Regions from separate parts of the Rhizobium sp. WSM1274 genome, predicted to be linked through region 2. Evidence: riboswitches for the same ligand, from Rfam matches in the RefSeq annotation. Region 2 holds a riboswitch; each other region holds the start of a gene.
What was found. Region 2 has a riboswitch for cobalamin ahead of bluB (5,6-dimethylbenzimidazole synthase). Riboswitches for the same ligand answer to the same signal wherever they lie in the genome.
Positions count from the first base shown of each region.

Region 1: another riboswitch for cobalamin. It lies ahead of N2600_RS18040 (CbtB domain-containing protein); the one in region 2 lies ahead of bluB (5,6-dimethylbenzimidazole synthase).
Region 3: another riboswitch for cobalamin. It lies ahead of fdhA (formaldehyde dehydrogenase, glutathione-independent); the one in region 2 lies ahead of bluB (5,6-dimethylbenzimidazole synthase).
Region 4: another riboswitch for cobalamin. It lies ahead of nrdH (glutaredoxin-like protein NrdH); the one in region 2 lies ahead of bluB (5,6-dimethylbenzimidazole synthase).

Region 1 covers NZ_CP104138.1:3,606,989-3,611,161, forward strand. The annotation lists gene N2600_RS18030 (hypothetical protein) at 1-54, opposite strand, end outside; gene N2600_RS18035 (CbtA family protein) at 105-851, opposite strand; gene N2600_RS18040 (CbtB domain-containing protein) at 878-1,087, opposite strand; adenosylcobalamin (AdoCbl) riboswitch at 1,101-1,238, opposite strand; gene N2600_RS18045 (histidine phosphatase family protein) at 1,316-1,870, shown strand; gene N2600_RS18050 (putative bifunctional diguanylate cyclase/phosphodiesterase) at 2,325-3,896, shown strand; gene N2600_RS18055 (inorganic phosphate transporter) at 3,905-4,173, opposite strand, start outside.
Region 2 covers NZ_CP104138.1:2,315,842-2,320,014, reverse strand. The annotation lists gene N2600_RS11725 (methyl-accepting chemotaxis protein) at 1-1,523, opposite strand, end outside; gene N2600_RS11720 (hypothetical protein) at 1,795-1,953, shown strand; cobalamin riboswitch at 1,921-2,107, shown strand; gene bluB (5,6-dimethylbenzimidazole synthase) at 2,150-2,839, shown strand; gene N2600_RS11710 (DUF2865 domain-containing protein) at 2,913-4,007, opposite strand.
Region 3 covers NZ_CP104141.1:135,427-139,599, reverse strand. The annotation lists gene N2600_RS32455 (DMT family transporter) at 1-636, shown strand, start outside; cobalamin riboswitch at 791-990, shown strand; gene fdhA (formaldehyde dehydrogenase, glutathione-independent) at 1,210-2,400, shown strand; gene N2600_RS32445 (transporter substrate-binding domain-containing protein) at 2,489-3,292, opposite strand; gene N2600_RS32440 (putative bifunctional diguanylate cyclase/phosphodiesterase) at 3,398-4,173, shown strand, end outside.
Region 4 covers NZ_CP104138.1:3,981,668-3,985,840, forward strand. The annotation lists gene nrdE (class 1b ribonucleoside-diphosphate reductase subunit alpha) at 1-1,828, opposite strand, end outside; gene nrdI (class Ib ribonucleoside-diphosphate reductase assembly flavoprotein NrdI) at 1,807-2,208, opposite strand; gene nrdH (glutaredoxin-like protein NrdH) at 2,221-2,442, opposite strand; cobalamin riboswitch at 2,723-2,947, opposite strand; gene N2600_RS19760 (heavy metal translocating P-type ATPase) at 3,108-4,173, opposite strand, start outside.

The DNA.
Region 1 (4,173 bases), 1.3 Mb from region 2:
GGCAGCCGCGGCAAATGCCGCCGACAGGAGTGGTATGGTTTTGCCGATTTTCATGCTTGCTCGAAAAGTTAAGGGTGCCGGCAAAGCGGCGCCCTTCGATTCCTTCAGTGAAATGCCGTTGCCGGCCGGCCGCGTTGTCCGTCCCTGACCGCAAGCCGCTTTTCCGCCAGCGCTCCGAAGGCCAAGCCCAAGGCTGCCCAGAGGATCGCGTGCATGCCGAGCGAAGTGGTGCGGAACCGCCAGAGCACCATCGCCGAGAAGTTCTCCGGCACCTCATTGATCGGCGGCAGCAGATAGAGCACGAGGCCGATGAAAACGAGATAGGCGATGCCGGCGATAATCGCGCCGTTCCAGAGACCGAAGCGCTCGGAAAGGCGGCGCGACAGCGCCACTGCGGCAACCAGCGCCGCAAGCGAGACGACGATCATCAGGAAGAACAGTTCGGTCCTGGCACCGATCGTGTCGGGATTGCCGACCGCCGGCGGGTTGGCCGGATACTTGATACCGGGAACGAGGACAACCGCCACGAAGGCGGCAATGGCGATGACGGCCGAGGTGCCGCGCGGCGAAAGGCTGCTGAAGCGGCCCTGCACGAAAGCGAAGGCGAGCGCGAAGAGCCCGCCGACGGCGACGCTGTAGGCCATGACACCGGTGAAAAGGCCAAGACCGGCCTGTGTGGCGCGGCTGACGATTTCGGGTTCGGCAGCCTCGCCGGCGGCCTGGGCGCTTGCCTCTTCGAAGGCGATCGCCGCATCGACCAGCGGCTCGCCGAACATATGGGCGAAAGCGAAAACGAGGATGCCAGCCATCAGGCCCGCGAGCATGCCGCGAAGCAGAAGGTTTCCAACCATGTCAGGAACTCCGATCGCGAAGCGCTTTAGTGGCAGGGAAAGCCAAGGAGATGGCGGCCGTCATGCACGAATTCGTGCACATACATGCCGTTTAACAGCGCCATCGCGCCTTCCTCGGTGCCGACGAAATAGAGGACAATGAGCATCAGCAGGCCGCCGAAGATCGCCCAGGGCAGGATCTCGCCTACAGGGATCGGCGCCGGTACAGCAACGGGCGCGAAAGTGGTGTCAGACATGTATTCCTCCGGGAATGACGCGTTCAGTCGAAAGAGTGCTTGTGCAGTAGGGTCTGACTTCCAGCGCGAAGAGCTCACGCTGGTCACAGTGGCGCGACCGCGCCGGACTTACACCGGCTTCCAAACCCGCAACAGCACGGTTATATCTGCACGCCGAAGAGACTGTCAACGAAACTTCACAAGCCGGCGAAGGACGCTGTCGCCGCATTCCGGGAGACAAGAACGACTGTGAACACGCGCCTCACCTGGATCTGCCACGGCGCGACGGCAGCAAGCCGCAAGGCCCTGTTCCCGCTCGACGAACCGCTGGAGGACAAGGCAGTGAAGGAGGCCGGCAGGATGATCGCCCCGCCCCGCGCCGATTGTATTGTCACGAGCCCCGCCTTGCGCGCCCGTCAAACTGCTGATGCGCTGCGCCTCGAAGCCCGGATAGATCAGGCGCTTTGCGACTGCGACCATGGCCGCTGGGCCGGCAGGTCAATCGCGGCGATCGGGACCGAAGAGCCGGAAAACCTCATGGGGTGGATGAGCGATCCGGAAGCGGCTCCGCATGGCGGCGAGAGCCTTGTTGATCTGCGCAAGCGCATCGCCGGCTGGATGGATGGACAGACTGTTCTCGACGGCCACATCATTGCAATCAGCCATGCGGCCGTCATCCGGGCAGCGATCGTGCATGTGCTTCAGGCGCCACTCTCCTCCTTCTGGCTGAGCGACGTCGAGCCGCTTTCCGTTATCCGCATGACCAGCAACGGACAGCGCTGGTCTCTGCGCTTCCAGCATTAGAGACTGCTGATCTTATCCAGCTTTGCACAAGCAAATCGCGTCATCTCTGTTGAACCCGGCTTTGCGGGAACTACTTCCTTGTCCCAAGGAGATGGAAGAATGACATATGATTGGAGTGGCGAGCGCACACGACGCCTGCGTTTCATGCGTGTCGCCACAGTCACGGTTCTGGTCGGTCTCATTGTCAGCGTTCCGCTGCTGATCGTCACCGCCTGAAGCACTGGAAAGGGCGAGCGATGCATTAGCACGCTCGCCTTCGTTCTTTCCCGCATGAGCCAGTCTTCTGAACCATTAAGGGCATCGCGCTGATAACGACGCCCTGATTCCCCACAAGCCTCTCGGGTCTCTCTGCGGCACGCAACAGGCTGCTGCCTCTGATAATTCGCCTTCTGGTTTCAACAAACATTTCAGACTTTCGTGATATTTCCGCGAAGGTGGAGATGGAGAAGGCATGATGCCGGTGTTTTTCCAAAGCAGGGCCGGACGGCAATGCGTGTCGATCGTGGTGTCTGGAGTGACCCTCTGGCTTCTCGGCACGCTGCTACAGCTCGACGACAGCCTGGTCGCCTTCCTGATCGGATTCGGCGAGTATGGCGCCGACAAGGTCGTTCTGGCGCTCGGCATCGCCGGCGCCATGAGCTTCATCTATTCGGTGCTGCGCATCGCCGACCTGCGTAAGGAAATGGAACTGCGCGCGGCCGCCCAGGCAAAAGCCGATTGGACCGCGACCCACGACCATCTCACCAAGCTGCCCAACCGCTACGCCTTCGAGCGCAAGATCCTCTCACGGCCGATCAAAGACGACGAGGCCGAGATCGAGGAGTGGGACCGCAACGTCACCATCTTCTCCGTCGACCTCGACGGCTTCAAGAAGGTCAACGACCTTGTCGGCCACAAGGGCGGCGACATCCTGTTGATCGAGGTTGCCAGACGCATCTGCGCGCTCGGCAATGCCGACTGCGTCTATCGCTTCGGCGGCGACGAATTCATCATCGTCGCCTTCGCCCTGACGGCGCAACGCGAGGAGCGTTTTGCCAAGCTGCTGATTCAGGCCGTCACCCGGCCCATCCATATCGATGGCTTTGCCGTCGAAGTCGGCGCCAGCGTCGGCTACGACCGCTGGGCCGAGGGAGCCGAGCCGCTGGAAGATGCCGCCCACCGTGCCGACCTCGCCATGTACGAGGCAAAATCTCGCGGGCCTAACCATTATTTGGTTTTCGAACCTTCGATGCAGGACAAGGTAACGGAACGTGCCGCTCTGGAAACCAGGCTGCGTGCCGCAATTTCCAACAAGGCGATCAAGCCCTTCTATCAGCCGCTGATCGACCTGAAGACCGGTCAGCTCTGCGGATTCGAGGCGCTGGCGCGCTGGATCAGCGACGACGGTGTCAATATTCCCCCGCCGGTCTTTATCGATATCGCCGAGGAAACCGGCATGATCACGGCATTGTTCGAGGATCTTCTCGCCCAGGCCTGCAGCGACGCCCTCACCTGGCCGGAGCATGTGATGTTGTCCTTCAACGTCTCGCCGGTGCAGATGGAAGACAGGTTGCTGACGTCGCGCATTCTCAAGGTGCTTTCGGCAAGCCGGCTGCCGCCGCAGCGCCTGGAAGTGGAGATCACCGAAAACGCGCTGATCCAGGATCCCGCCGTCGCCGCCCTCATTCTTGACGAGCTGCATGCGGCCGGCATCCAGATCGCCCTCGACGATTTCGGCACGGGCTATTCGAGCCTCGCCCAGCTCGCCCGCTATCGTTTCGACAAGATCAAGATCGACAAAAGCTTCATCGCCACCTATCGCGACGACGAGCGCCAGGAAAAGATCGTTCGCGCCATGCTCGGTCTCGGCAGGAGCCTCAACATCAAGACGACGGCCGAAGGCATCGAGGAGCACGGCCAGCTCGCCTTCCTGCTGCAGCTCGGCTGCGATATCGGCCAAGGTTACCTTTTCGGCAAGGCGATGCCCGCCGCCGAAGCGGGCATCTTCATCGGCGATCGTAATGCCAGCCTGGCCTCCACGGCCTGACGGGACGCCTAAAAAATCTGACGCATGATCACGAACAGCACGAAGGCGATCGCGATCGAGGCCGGCAGCGTCAGCACCCAGGCCATCAGCATGTTGCGCACCGTCGACCATTGCAGGCCGGAACCGTTCGCCGCCATGGTGCCGGCAACGCCTGACGACAGGACATGGGTGGTCGAGACCGGCAGGCCGAGATGGTCGGCCGAAGCGATGGTGACCATCGCCACGACTTCGGCTGCCGCACCCTGACCATAGGTCAGATGCGTCTTGCCGATCTTTT
Region 2 (4,173 bases):
ATCTTCAGCAGGGCGTCACCAGTTTCGTTCACCAGCCCGACGCCCGCGGCAACTTCCTGGCCGGATACGTTGATCAGGTTCTTGATTTCCTTTGCGGCATTTGCCGACCGCTGGGCGAGTTCACGCACTTCCTGCGCGACGACAGCAAAACCCTTGCCGGCCTCGCCGGCGCGCGCCGCCTCGACACCGGCGTTCAGCGCCAGCAGGTTCGTCTGGAAGGCGATTTCGTCGATGACGCCGATAATGCGGCCGATCTGGCTCGAGGAGGTTTGAATCCGGTCCATCGCGCCGATTGCATCGCGCACCACCGTCGCCGAGACATGAGCGCTCCGCTTTGTCTCCTCGACCAACTGCCCGGCATTTTCAGCCCGTTGCGACGATGTTCTGACCGTGGTGGTCACCTCATCCAGTGCCGCAGCGGTCTGTTCCAATGCTGCTGCCTGTTGCTCGGTCCGCCTGGCGAGTTGATCCGCGGAGTTCGCCAGCTCGCTGGAGCCGGTTTCAACCGCCACGGAAGCGGTCTTTATCTCTGTCAGAGCGGCCGCGACCGCATCGACCATGTTGTTAAAATCCTGCCGCAATTTATCGAATTCGGGACCGAGATCGGCCAATTGTATCGAGAAATCGCCGGCGGCAAGCTTTTCCAATGCATTTGCGAGAGAGGTCATGACCAGCCGCTGGGTGTTGCTGGCTTCTTCGGTGAACAATACATTGCGCGCCCGTTCGGCGTCGAGCGAAGCGCTCTGCTCGGCAGCGGCCTGCTCTCTCTCGACCTTCGCAATCGCCTCGTGGCGGAAGACTTCCAACGCGCGTGCCAGAAAGCCGATCTCGTCGCCATTTTCCCTGTAGGTGACGGGAGAGGCCAGGTCGCCTTTCTGCAACGCGCTGATTCTCTCACTGAGTATCCTGATGGGCCGGCCAACGAGGCTGCGCATGGCGAGAAGGAAGGCAACGACGGCTATGGCGGTGATCGCGGACTGCGTGAGCAGCGAAATGAGAACTTTCTGCCTGACTTCGGAAGCGATTTTTTCGACGGACCAGTTCGTGACGACGTAACCGGTGGCCTTGCCCGACTTATCCAGCGGGAGCGGCGCGATGATCGTCACGACGCCGGCAGATATTCTACCGTCATCGATGGTCGTCTTTTCCGGTTTCGCGCTCAGGCTCTTCGCCAGATCGGTTGGTGCCGGCAAACCACTGACGCCATCGCGCGCCCAGGTATCGACGGCGGCAGGTTCGGCGTTGAATGCGGCAAACTGCACGAGATCGAGCGAGGGGTCGTCGCGGTAGAGCGAATAAGCCTCTCGAACGGCGTTCGCCTTCCCCCATTTCACGCCGCCCGCTGCCAGAGAGGCAAATTGCTCGGCATCCTTGGACCAGTTCGCCTTGGCGCCATCGATCAAGGCCCGGGTTTCGTACATCCAGGTATAGGTGGCGAAAGCGGAAATGCCGCAGAGGTTCACGGCAACGATAATCGCCGCCAGCTTGGCGGTCAGAGGCATCGTTTTCAAAAATTGGAACATTCCGCGGCGGCCTAGAATTGCGGCTCAGTCGGACATGTTCCGGACTGGCGTATCAATACGGGCATCGACGCTGACGGTCACATCATGAGCCCTCATGCCCATGTCCTGATAGCAACCCAAAACGCGTAAACGCAGTGTGTATTTGATGTGTGAATAAATCATAAAGTAGAATGGGTGCTGGGGTACATGCGGGTCGTTTCACCCTGGCGCCTGCGGGCGCCAAGCCCAGCGAACCGGCGGGTACTGTCGTATCGTGCTGGACGGTGGAGGGATGGAGATACGCTGGGCAACGGCATTGATCGCGGTTGCCTGGCTGCTGTCGGCGTCATCGACATCGCCGAAGGCCATGCAGCGTGTCGGCGGCGTGCGGGCCGCCTTGCCGCCACCGCGCTTTCCTGAAATAGATGCGCCGTCAGGTGCCCGCCGGTAAGGCGGGAGAATCGGGAATCCGGTGCAAAGCCGGAACGTGCCCAACGCTGTAAGGCCGACGTTTGCCGCTTATCACGCCACTGGCTTCTTGCCGGGAAGGCTGCGGCAGACGGATGACGCCCAGTCAGAAGACCGGCCTGGCTAGATAGACCGATCCGCGCGGACGGCGGGGCGGTTGCGTTGTTGGGGATTTGACGATGCGACCCTTTGATGAGGATGCCCTTTCGGCGGCGTCCGGTTTTTCCTTGGCCGAACGCGAGGCCGTCTATCATGCGATCATGACGCGGCGCGACGTTCGCAGCCAGTTCCTGCCTGATCCCTTGCCAGACGATGTCGTGGAGCGTCTGTTGACGGCCGCCCATCACGCGCCGTCGGTTGGTTTCATGCAGCCGTGGAATTTCATTCTGGTGAAAAGCCCGACTGTGCGGGCGCGCGTCCGGAATGCCTTTGCCAGCGCCAACGAGGAGGCGGCGCTGATGTTCGAAGGCGAACGGCGGCAGGCATATCGTTCGCTTAAGCTCGAAGGCATTACGGAGGCGCCGCTCGGGATCTGCGTGACCTGCGATCCCACCCGCGGCGGCAGCGTGGTGCTGGGGCGTACGCACAATCCGAGGATGGATAGCTATTCCACAGTCTGCGCCATCCAGAACCTCTGGCTTGCCGCGCGGGCGGAAGGGGTCGGCGTCGGCTGGGTCAGCATCTTTCATGAAGGCGACCTGAAGAGCATTCTCGGCATACCCGAGCATATCGAGGTGGTCGCCTGGCTCTGTGCCGGTTTCGTCGATCGGCTCTATGACGAGCCGGAACTCTCCGTCAAAGGCTGGCGGCAGCGGCTGCCGCTTGAGGAACTCGTCTTTCATGATGGATGGGGACGAAGCGAGCCCTAAATAAAGTGCGTCGCATCGAAGACGCATGTCGTAGTCCCAAAACCGCCGCGCGGTTTGGGTGGCTTGATTGATATCACTGCTGTTGTTGTGGTTGCGGGCCCGGCGTTGCCGGATTGGTGAGGTCGATCGAGCCCTGATCGCCGGCGAGAAACTGGGGGCCGACCTGACGGACGCGGTTCTGCGTCGGATCGTAGGGGCGCTCGGGAACGGATGGTTGCGGCGCAGCTGCGGCATCCTTCGCCGGGGGATTGGTGCGGATAGTGGTAATGGAGCTCTGCTGCGGTGGTTCGCTCACCACCTGCTTGCCGCGCATCTCCTCATAATAGGCGGTGAGATTGCAGGCGCAGGAGGACTTTTCCCCGGGCGTGCGGTTCTTGTAGGCAAAGGCATTTTTCATGGCGCTGTAGGGCGTGCCCGTTGCGACCGAGATCATGTTCGAGGCTTCGGTGCTCGTCACGTCACGATAGAACAGTTCGGTCTCGATGCCCGGGCACATCTTGGCGCAGGTCTGTGCGTCGCGGCCGAAATCGACCGATGTGGCGTTCGAACTGATCGGAAAGAAGCCGCCGTCACAGCTGCGCACGCACATGGTGCTGACCGGCGAGAGCATTTCGGCCCGCGGCACGCCGTAACGCGGATCGACCTCTTCACCGCCGCCGAGCGGAATAAAGGTGTCGGTGCGCATCGCCTGTTCTTCGACGCTCGGGGCGAGGTCGTCGGCGCTGCGATCGCTCGGGGCATAGAAGTTTTCGCTGTTGCAGCCATTGCGGTCGAGAGCGGCGGTCAGCTCGCGGCGCGCGTCCTCATTGCCGTCGGTCTGGTTGCGCAGCTCGTCACGGCGGTCCTGGAGATAGCGGATGTTGTCGATCATCCGGGCTTCGGACTGCGACAGCTCGGCGCAATAATCGGCATTTTCGCCGCCGATGACGACCATGCTGCCCGAGGTGCAGCCGTTGCCGCGCAGCTCGTTGCGGACCTTGCGCAGCTCGAGGTTCTGCTCGGCCATGGCGCTGGCATATTGGCGCGCTTCCGGACCGTTGGTATTGCCGATCGACCGCGGCAGGTCGGCGAGGCGGCCACGCAGATCCTCACAGATAGTAATGGACTGCCCGGCAGCGGGCGCTGCGAAGACAAGGAAGAGGGCAAGAGACAGGTTTCGGCGTTTCACGGCGTCGTCCCGGAATGAGCAAAGAATCGATCGGTCACTGTCGGCGTCCATCCGCCGCGCCTTGCCTCTTAGCTTGTTTCTCTTAATAAGCTTGGAGATATTCCTAGCGTATTTTCGGGATTTTATCCAGCGGACAGCCAAAGACCCAGTGTTCGATTATGAAGAA
Region 3 (4,173 bases), on a different replicon from region 2:
GGATGCTTCATCGGCGCGCTTTACATGACCACCGTCGCCAATGTGACGATGATCTATGCGACCGCGCCGTTTATAGCAGCGTTGCTCGGCTGGCTTATCCTCGGGGAGAGAGTTGCCAGGCGGACGTTGATTGCCGGCGGCATCTCTTTCCTCGGCGTCGCCGTCATCGTCGCCTCGTCGATCGGCGGCGGGACTGGTCTCGGCGACCTGCTGGCGCTCGGCATGACCGTTTCCTTCGCTCTGGTCATCATCATCCCGCGCATCAGTCCCGACGTGCCGAGCCTGCCGCCGACCGTGGTCAGCGCCTTCTTGACGCTTGCCATCTTTGCCCCGTTCGGTTCGGTCGGCTCGCTCGACCTCCACAACTGGATCGTCCTTGCTGCCTTCGGTGCGACCAATTTCTCCCTCGCGCTGGTGCTTTTCCTCGCCGGTGCGAAGCGGATGCCGCCGGCGGAGGCGGCGCTGATCGGCACGATGGAAATCGTGCTCACGCCCTTCTGGGTCTGGCTGTTGTTTTCCGAAGAGCCGCCCGTCGCCACCTTTTTCGGCGGGGCAATCATCCTCGCCGCCGTGCTCTGGCACACGGCCCTCGACGTCAGCCGCAGCCGCCGGCCGCGTCGCGCCTCAAGTCTTTAGGCGACGATTAAATCTTTCGGGGCGAACCGGAAAACCGCCGTATTCGCGGGATCAATTATTTCTCCTGCGCAGCGATCTTTTGCGACTTTACCGACTGTCGTCTTTGAGTTGCGCCCATGTCGTTTTCTTGATCGCTGTTTTCCGTCAGGCATGGTTTGTTTGTTGTGCCCAAGGCGCTATCTCGCAAACTGGCGAAATGGACCATTGGCAGCCGGCCCGACGCCGGCGCTGCCCCGCAGCGGTAGAAGAACTGAAATCCTCAAGGAAATCGCCGGATAGACATCCGGAAAGATATCGAGATGGATCGGAAGGAGATTCTGGAGCCGGAAACCAGCTCTTGCGTAGCAAATCGACGGATTGCGGCAGACGGTCACGAGTGGAACGACAGGCGAAAACCGTGGCGTTCACTCCTCTACTGCATCCAATCTGTCCGTTTTGAAAATTCGAATATCGCCCGGTGCGGCGGTATCCGCGTGTTTTGGACACCGGGCTGCAGAGGAGGCAGGCCGGAGGGAAGTTGCCATCGACTGCATCGGTTGCAGATCGAGGCACTCAAACAAGTGGGAGGAATCCATGAGCAAAAATAGAGGCGTCGTCTATCTCCGGCCGGGCAAGGTCGAAGTTCGCGACATCGACGATCCGAAGCTGGAAGCGCCCGACGGCCGCCGCATCGAACACGGCGTCATTTTGAAGGTGATCTCGACCAATATCTGCGGCTCCGATCAGCACATGGTCCGCGGCCGCACGACAGCGATGCCGGGCCTGGTCCTCGGTCATGAAATCACCGGCGAGATCATCGAGAAAGGCATCGATGTCGAGATGCTCGACATCGGCGATATCGTCTCGGTGCCGTTCAATGTCGCCTGCGGCCGTTGCCGCTGCTGCAAGTCTCAGGACACCGGCGTCTGCCTGACAGTAAACCCGGCCCGAGCTGGCGGTGCTTACGGTTATGTCGACATGGGCGGCTGGATCGGCGGACAGGCACGCTACGTCACCATTCCCTACGCAGATTTCAACCTGCTGAAAATCCCCGATCGGGACAAGGCAATGGCGAAGATCCGGGATCTCACCATGCTTTCCGACATCCTGCCCACCGGTTTCCATGGTGCAGTGCGTGCAGGCGTCGGGGTCGGCTCGACCGTCTATGTCGCAGGCGCCGGCCCCGTCGGCCTTGCGGCTGCGGCTTCGGCTCGCATTCTCGGCGCTGCTGTCGTCATGATCGGCGATTTCAACAAGGACCGTCTGGCACACGCGGCGAAGGTCGGTTTCGAACCGATCGACCTGTCGAAGAGCGACCGTCTCGGCGACATGATCGCACAGGTCGTCGGCACCAACGAAGTGGACAGCGCCATCGATGCGGTCGGCTTCGAGGCACGCGGCCACTCGGGCGGGGAACAGCCTGCGATCGTCCTCAATCAGATGATGGAAATTACCCGCGCCGCGGGTTCGATCGGCATTCCCGGCCTCTACGTCACCGAGGATCCGGGCGCCGTCGACAATGCCGCCAAACACGGCAATCTTTCGCTCCGCTTCGGCCTCGGATGGGCCAAGGCGCAGTCCTTCCACACCGGCCAGACTCCGGTGATCAAATACAATCGTCAGCTCATGCAGGCGATCCTCCACGACCGACTGCCCATTGCCGATATCGTCAACGCCAAGGTCATCCCGCTCGACGATGCCGCCGCTGGATATGAGAGCTTCGATCATGGAGCGGCGACAAAATATGTCCTCGATCCGCACGGTGAGGTCGCGAAAGCCGCGTAGCGGTTACGACTGAGGACTTTACACAATAGGAATGGTCGGCGGTAAACCGGCCATTCCGCATTTGCCACATGACAATTTGATTGACGAATTACTGGATGCTGAACGGGAAATATTTTGCGTTGATCATATCGTAGGTCCCGTCCGCCTTAATACTCTTCAGGGCTTCGTTCAGGCGCGTTAGACGCTCCTTGTCGTCCAGGCGCAGCGCGATGCCGGCACCTTCGCCGAAGTACGTGACGTCGACCAGATCCGGCCCTTTGAACTCGCAGCAGGTTCCCGCCTTGGTGTTGGCGATCCAGTCGTAGATGGCGAGTTTGTCCTCCAGGATGATATCGACGCTGCCATCCGACAACCCCTTGTACAATTCTGGCGAAGACCGGAAGACCTTCTTTTTCATCTCCGGATAGAGATGGTTGGCGTAGGATTCCTGCGCCGTCGACGACGTCACCCCGAGGATCTTGCCGCTGAGGCCGGCGGGGCTGACATCATTGATCGACGAATCCTTCCGAGCGATGAACACCGACGGGCTGTTATAGTATTTTTCAGTGAAGGCAACCTTTTGACGCCGCTCAAGGCTCATCGACATGGATGAGATGATCGCGTCGTATTTGTCGGCAACGAGATCGGGGATAATGTCGTCCCACTTCTCGATGATGAATTGGCATTCGAACTTGCCAACCTCGCACAGCGCATTGGCAATATCGATGTCGAAGCCCTGAAGCTCGTTATTTGCATCGAGATAGTTGAAGGGCGGAAACGCACCTTCGACGGCAATTCTCATCGGTATGCGATCTTGCGCAGCCACCTCGAACGGCGAGGCGGCCAAAAAGATACCGATCCCGCCTGCCATCAGCGCTCCGCGCAATATAGTCCGTATGGATATGCGCAACATCGTCAGGAGCTCCTTGGGGCGTAGTCGATCTCGCCCTATAGTGGGCCGCAGCCTTTAATTCTACGTGAACGCTTCTTTGTTAGCTTCGACGAATACGCCCACGTCGTGGTGTTCAGGGGTCCAGGCTTGCACATCGTTCTTCCTTCCAGCTCCAACACGTTTCAGAAATCCTGGATCGCTTCGGGAAGAATTCTGTTTCTGATTGCCGTCAGCGGACTTGGCGCTATCGGTCTTGTCGTGCTTTCGGCACTGTGGGCGGGAACCGAGAGCGACGCTGCCGCTCTTGATCGACAGCGCCAGCTTGTAAATGCCCGCCTGCTGGAGCAGGTCGATCAAGTCGCGCATGTTATCGGCCAGTTCGGCAACGGCTATCTCACACGCGTTTATCCGGCCGCCCGGTCGACCGGAGGTTCCTCCAGCCTCGATGCCGTTCTGACGGCGGCGGCCGGAAGTGCGATCAGCCAAACCGCAATGTCCGCCTTCGGCTACGATCAGGCCTTTGTCGTCGACGAGAAGGCGCAACTGCTCATGCTGGCGGATGCCCAAACGGAAAAGCGTTATCGCTGGATGAAGCCTCTCTTCTTGCCCCTCCTTCGGGATGCCCGCCTTGGGGTAAGACAAGGCACGGTTTCCAACGAACGAACGCCGTCTTCAATGGAAAGCCGCCTTGCGAGTGCCGCCCGCTCCAACCGTGCGCTCGCCAATCTGATGCGGCTGGAAGGTCGGCCGACGATCGTCGGCATCGTCGCCATCAACGAGACCAATGAGAGGCAGAGCCAGCCGACGCGGCAATTCCTGATTGTCGTGCGCTTTATCGATGGTGCGGCGCTGGACGAACTGAGCCGGCAACAAGGCCTTAACGGCGCCCGCTTCGCGCGCAC
Region 4 (4,173 bases), 1.7 Mb from region 2:
CCGTCGGCGGCACCGCCTGCAGGTTCTGGTTATAGAGGCCGGAGGCCATCACCGCCGTCTTCAATGCGGCCCAGTCTTCCTGCGTCGGAATGTGAATACCTGAGGTCTCGAACAGCGCCCTCACCGTCTCCGTCGCCGGCTCCCAGAGCCGGTCGGTATATTTGTCGAAATATTCGCCGGAGGCATATTTCGAGTTTTCGAAGCCCTTGAAGCTCGTGCCGCGTTCGACCGCCAAAAGGTTCGAGGCGCGGACTGCGTGATAGGTCACCGTATAGAAATAGATATTGGTGAAATCGATGCCTTCCTCGGAGCCGTAGAAGATGCGTTCGCGGGCGAGGTAACCGTGCAGGTTCATCTGACCGAGGCCGATCGCATGGCTCTCGTCATTGCCCTTCTCGATCGAAGGAACCGAAGAGATGTGGCTCATGTCGGAAACGGCCGTCAGCGCCCGGATCGAGGTTTCGATCGTCTTGCCGAAATCGGCCGAATCCATTGCCGCGGCAATATTCAGCGAGCCGAGATTGCAGGAAATATCCTTGCCGAGATGTTTGTAGGAGAGGTCGTCATGATATTCGCTAGCCTCGCTCACCTGCAGGATCTCCGAGCAGAGATTGCTCATCGAGATGCGCCCGGCGATCGGGTTCGTCCGGTTCACTGTGTCCTCGAACATGAGGTAGGGATAGCCGCTCTCGAACTGGATTTCGGCAAGCACCTGGAAGAATTCGCGCGCCTTGATCTTCTTCTTGGAGATGCGGACGTCGTCCGCCATCTCGCGGTACTTTTCCGTTACCGAAATCTCGGTGAAGGGCACACCATAGACGCGCTCTACGTCATAGGGCGAGAACAGGTACATGTCCTCGTTGTTCCTCGCCAGTTCGAAGGTGATGTCGGGCACGACGACGCCGAGCGACAGCGTCTTGATGCGGATCTTCTCGTCGGCATTTTCGCGCTTGGTATCGAGGAAGCGCATGATATCGGGGTGGTGGGCATTGAGATAGACGGCCCCCGCCCCCTGCCGCGCGCCGAGCTGGTTGGCATAGGAGAAACTGTCTTCGAGCAGCTTCATCACCGGGATGATGCCCGACGACTGGTTCTCGATATGCTTGATCGGCGCGCCCGCCTCACGGATATTCGTCAGCGACAGCGCCACGCCGCCGCCGCGCTTCGACAGCTGCAGCGCCGAATTGATCGACCGGCCGATCGATTCCATATTGTCCTCGACGCGCAGCAGGAAGCAGGAAACCAGTTCGCCGCGCTGCTTCTTGCCGGCATTGAGGAAGGTCGGCGTCGCCGGCTGGAAACGGCCGGAGATGATCTCCTCGACCATGTCGCGGGCAAGCCCCTCGTCGCCGCGCGCCAAGGCCAGCGCCACCATGCAGATGCGATCCTCGTAGCGCTCGAGATAGCGCTTTCCGTCGAAGGTCTTCAGCGTATAGCTGGTGTAGTATTTGAAGGCGCCGAGGAAGGTCGGGAAACGGAACTTCTTGGCATAGGCCTGATCGAACAGATCCCGCACGAAATTGAAGGAATACTGGTCGAGAACCTCCTGCTCGTAATAGTCCTCGGTCACGAGGTAATCGAGCTTTTCCCGGAAATTGTGAAAGAACACCGTGTTCTGGTTCACATGCTGCAGGAAATACTGCTTGGCCGCCATTCGATCCTTGTCGAGCTGGATCCGCCCCTCATCGTCATAGAGGTTCAGCATCGCATTCAGCGCGTGATAGTCGAGCGTTTCGGCTGCCTTCATCGGCCTTTCCCCGGCAGGATGAGCAACAGTGTGATGCGGTTTTGCGCCCGCATCCCGCGTCAGGGTTGTTCCCGTATCCAAAATCGTTCCATTCCGTGTTTGACCTTGGCGACGTCGTCTTCGGTGCCCATGAGCTCGAACCTGTAGAGATACGGCACCTGGCATTTATGCGAGACCACGTCGCCGGCGAGCCCGTATGTCTCGCCGAAATTGCTGTTGCCCGCGGCAATCACACCGCGGATGTGTCCTCGGTTTTCCGCATCGTTGAGGAAACGGATCACCTGCTTGGGAACGGCACCCTTGCCGCCGCCGCTATAGGTCGGCACGACAAGCACGAAAGGTTCGCGGATATGGAACGCCTCAGCGCCACCTGACGGAATGCGCGCCGCGCGTAGTCCGAGCTTGGCGACGAACCGATGGGTGTTCTCGGATCGGCTGGAATAATAAACGATCAGGCCCATCGCTTTTCTCGATCAGGAGAGCGCGCTGATCATGTCGGGGCGGAAGCCGGCCCAATGCTGCTCACCGGCGATGACGACAGGCGCCTGCATGTAGCCAAGGCTGCGGACCCGATCGAGCGCTTCGGCATCCCGCGAGATATCGACGATGTCATAATCGACGCCCAGGCGGTCGAGGGCACGGTAGGTGGCGGTGCACTGGACGCAGGCAGGCCTGCTGTAGACGGTGATGGTCATGATATTCCTCGTGAAGACGCGATTGGGACGCAGGACATTGATCGGAAATCTGCCGATATCCGTCGAAAAATCTCTGGTGATTTGAGCTATGCGGCTGTTTAGCCGCTGGGCATACTCCGCCCTCTACCTCTAGCGGGTGGCGGTCTGAACTGAGATACTGACATGACTTCACCCCGAAGTGGCTCAATACGAAGGTTTCGGGGGCGGAGGCTCGGGCCTGCGAAACGCGATGCGGAGATTCCCCGCAGCAACGCAACGCGACCTTCCGGACACCCCGCCCGTGGACGTTTCGTTCGAGGCAGGTCTCCTGGCTCACGGGTCAAAGCGCCTGCCCCAGCCTTCCCGGAGCATCATGCTCCAGTGACCTGAAATCGGACAGTTGCTCGCCGCTTACAGTTGCGGGGGCAGCTCCGGCATTGCCGCGCCATGATGGCGAAGCGCACCGTATTCCCGTCTTAGCCGCCGATCCTCACGAATCGACGGAACCTCGAACACTAGATATGGTACTCGAATCGCTGATGACGTCAACAAGTTGTTGTGGCGACGCAGCAATGGCGGCAATGAATCGCCGCGCCTGTGTATGATGTGGATAACGAAGCGTTAACGGAAAAGCGCTGTTTAGAACCCGTCAGAAAAGAGCCGGCAGAAGCCGGCTCCCCGAAGGTTCACATCTTTATCCGAAGCAGCCGCAACGCGTTGATCGTCACCAGCACGGTGGCGCCGGTATCGGCGAGGATCGCCGGCCAGAGCCCGGTGATACCGGCGATCGTCGTCACCAGGAACACCGCCTTCAGCGCGAGTGCGATGGTGATATTCTGCAGGATGTTGCGCATCGTGCGTTTGGAAAGTTCGATCATCCGCGCCACGTCGCCGACGCGTCCGTGCAGCACGGCGGCATCCGCCGTCTCGAGCGCCACATCGGTGCCGCCGCCCATAGCAATGCCGATATCGGCAGCAGCCAGCGCCGGAGCATCGTTGATGCCGTCGCCGACCTTGGCGACGATGAAGCCCTGGTGCTTCAATTCGCCGACGACCCGCTGCTTGTCCTCAGGCATCATCTCGCCGCGCCAGTCTGTGCCGAGCATGCCGGCAACGGCTGCCGCCGTCCGCTTGTTGTCGCCCGTCAACATCATCGCCTTGACGCCTGCTGATTTGAGGGCAGCGAGCCCGGCCTCGGCATCCTCGCGCGGCTCGTCGCGCATGGCGATCAAACCCGCCGCAACACCGTTGACGAGCAGCACCGACAGGCTCTTGCCCTCGTCGTTCAGCGCCGCGATGCGTGCATCCTGTTCAGCACTGAGCGCCCCGCGCTCACGGGCGGCGGGCGGCGACAGCAGGTCCAGCGTCTCGCCGCCGACTTTGCCGCTGACGCCCTTGCCCGGCAGCGCTTCCAGCTCGAAGGCCGGCGGCACGGGAACGCCGACTGACTTGGCGCGGTTGAGGATCGCCAGCGCCAGCGGATGGCTGGAGCCTTGCTCCAGCACCGCCGCGCGCGACAGCACCTGCGCCTCGCTCAATCCGAAGGAGATGATATCGGTGACCTGAGGCCTGCCATCCGTCAGCGTGCCTGTCTTATCGAAGGCGACCATCGTCACCTTGCCGAGCGTTTCCAGCACCGCGCCGCCCTTCATCAACAGCCCGCGCCGCGCACCTGATGAAAGCGAGGCGGCGATTGCCGCCGGCGTCGAAATGACGAGTGCGCAGGGGCAGCCGATCAAGAGGATCGCAAGG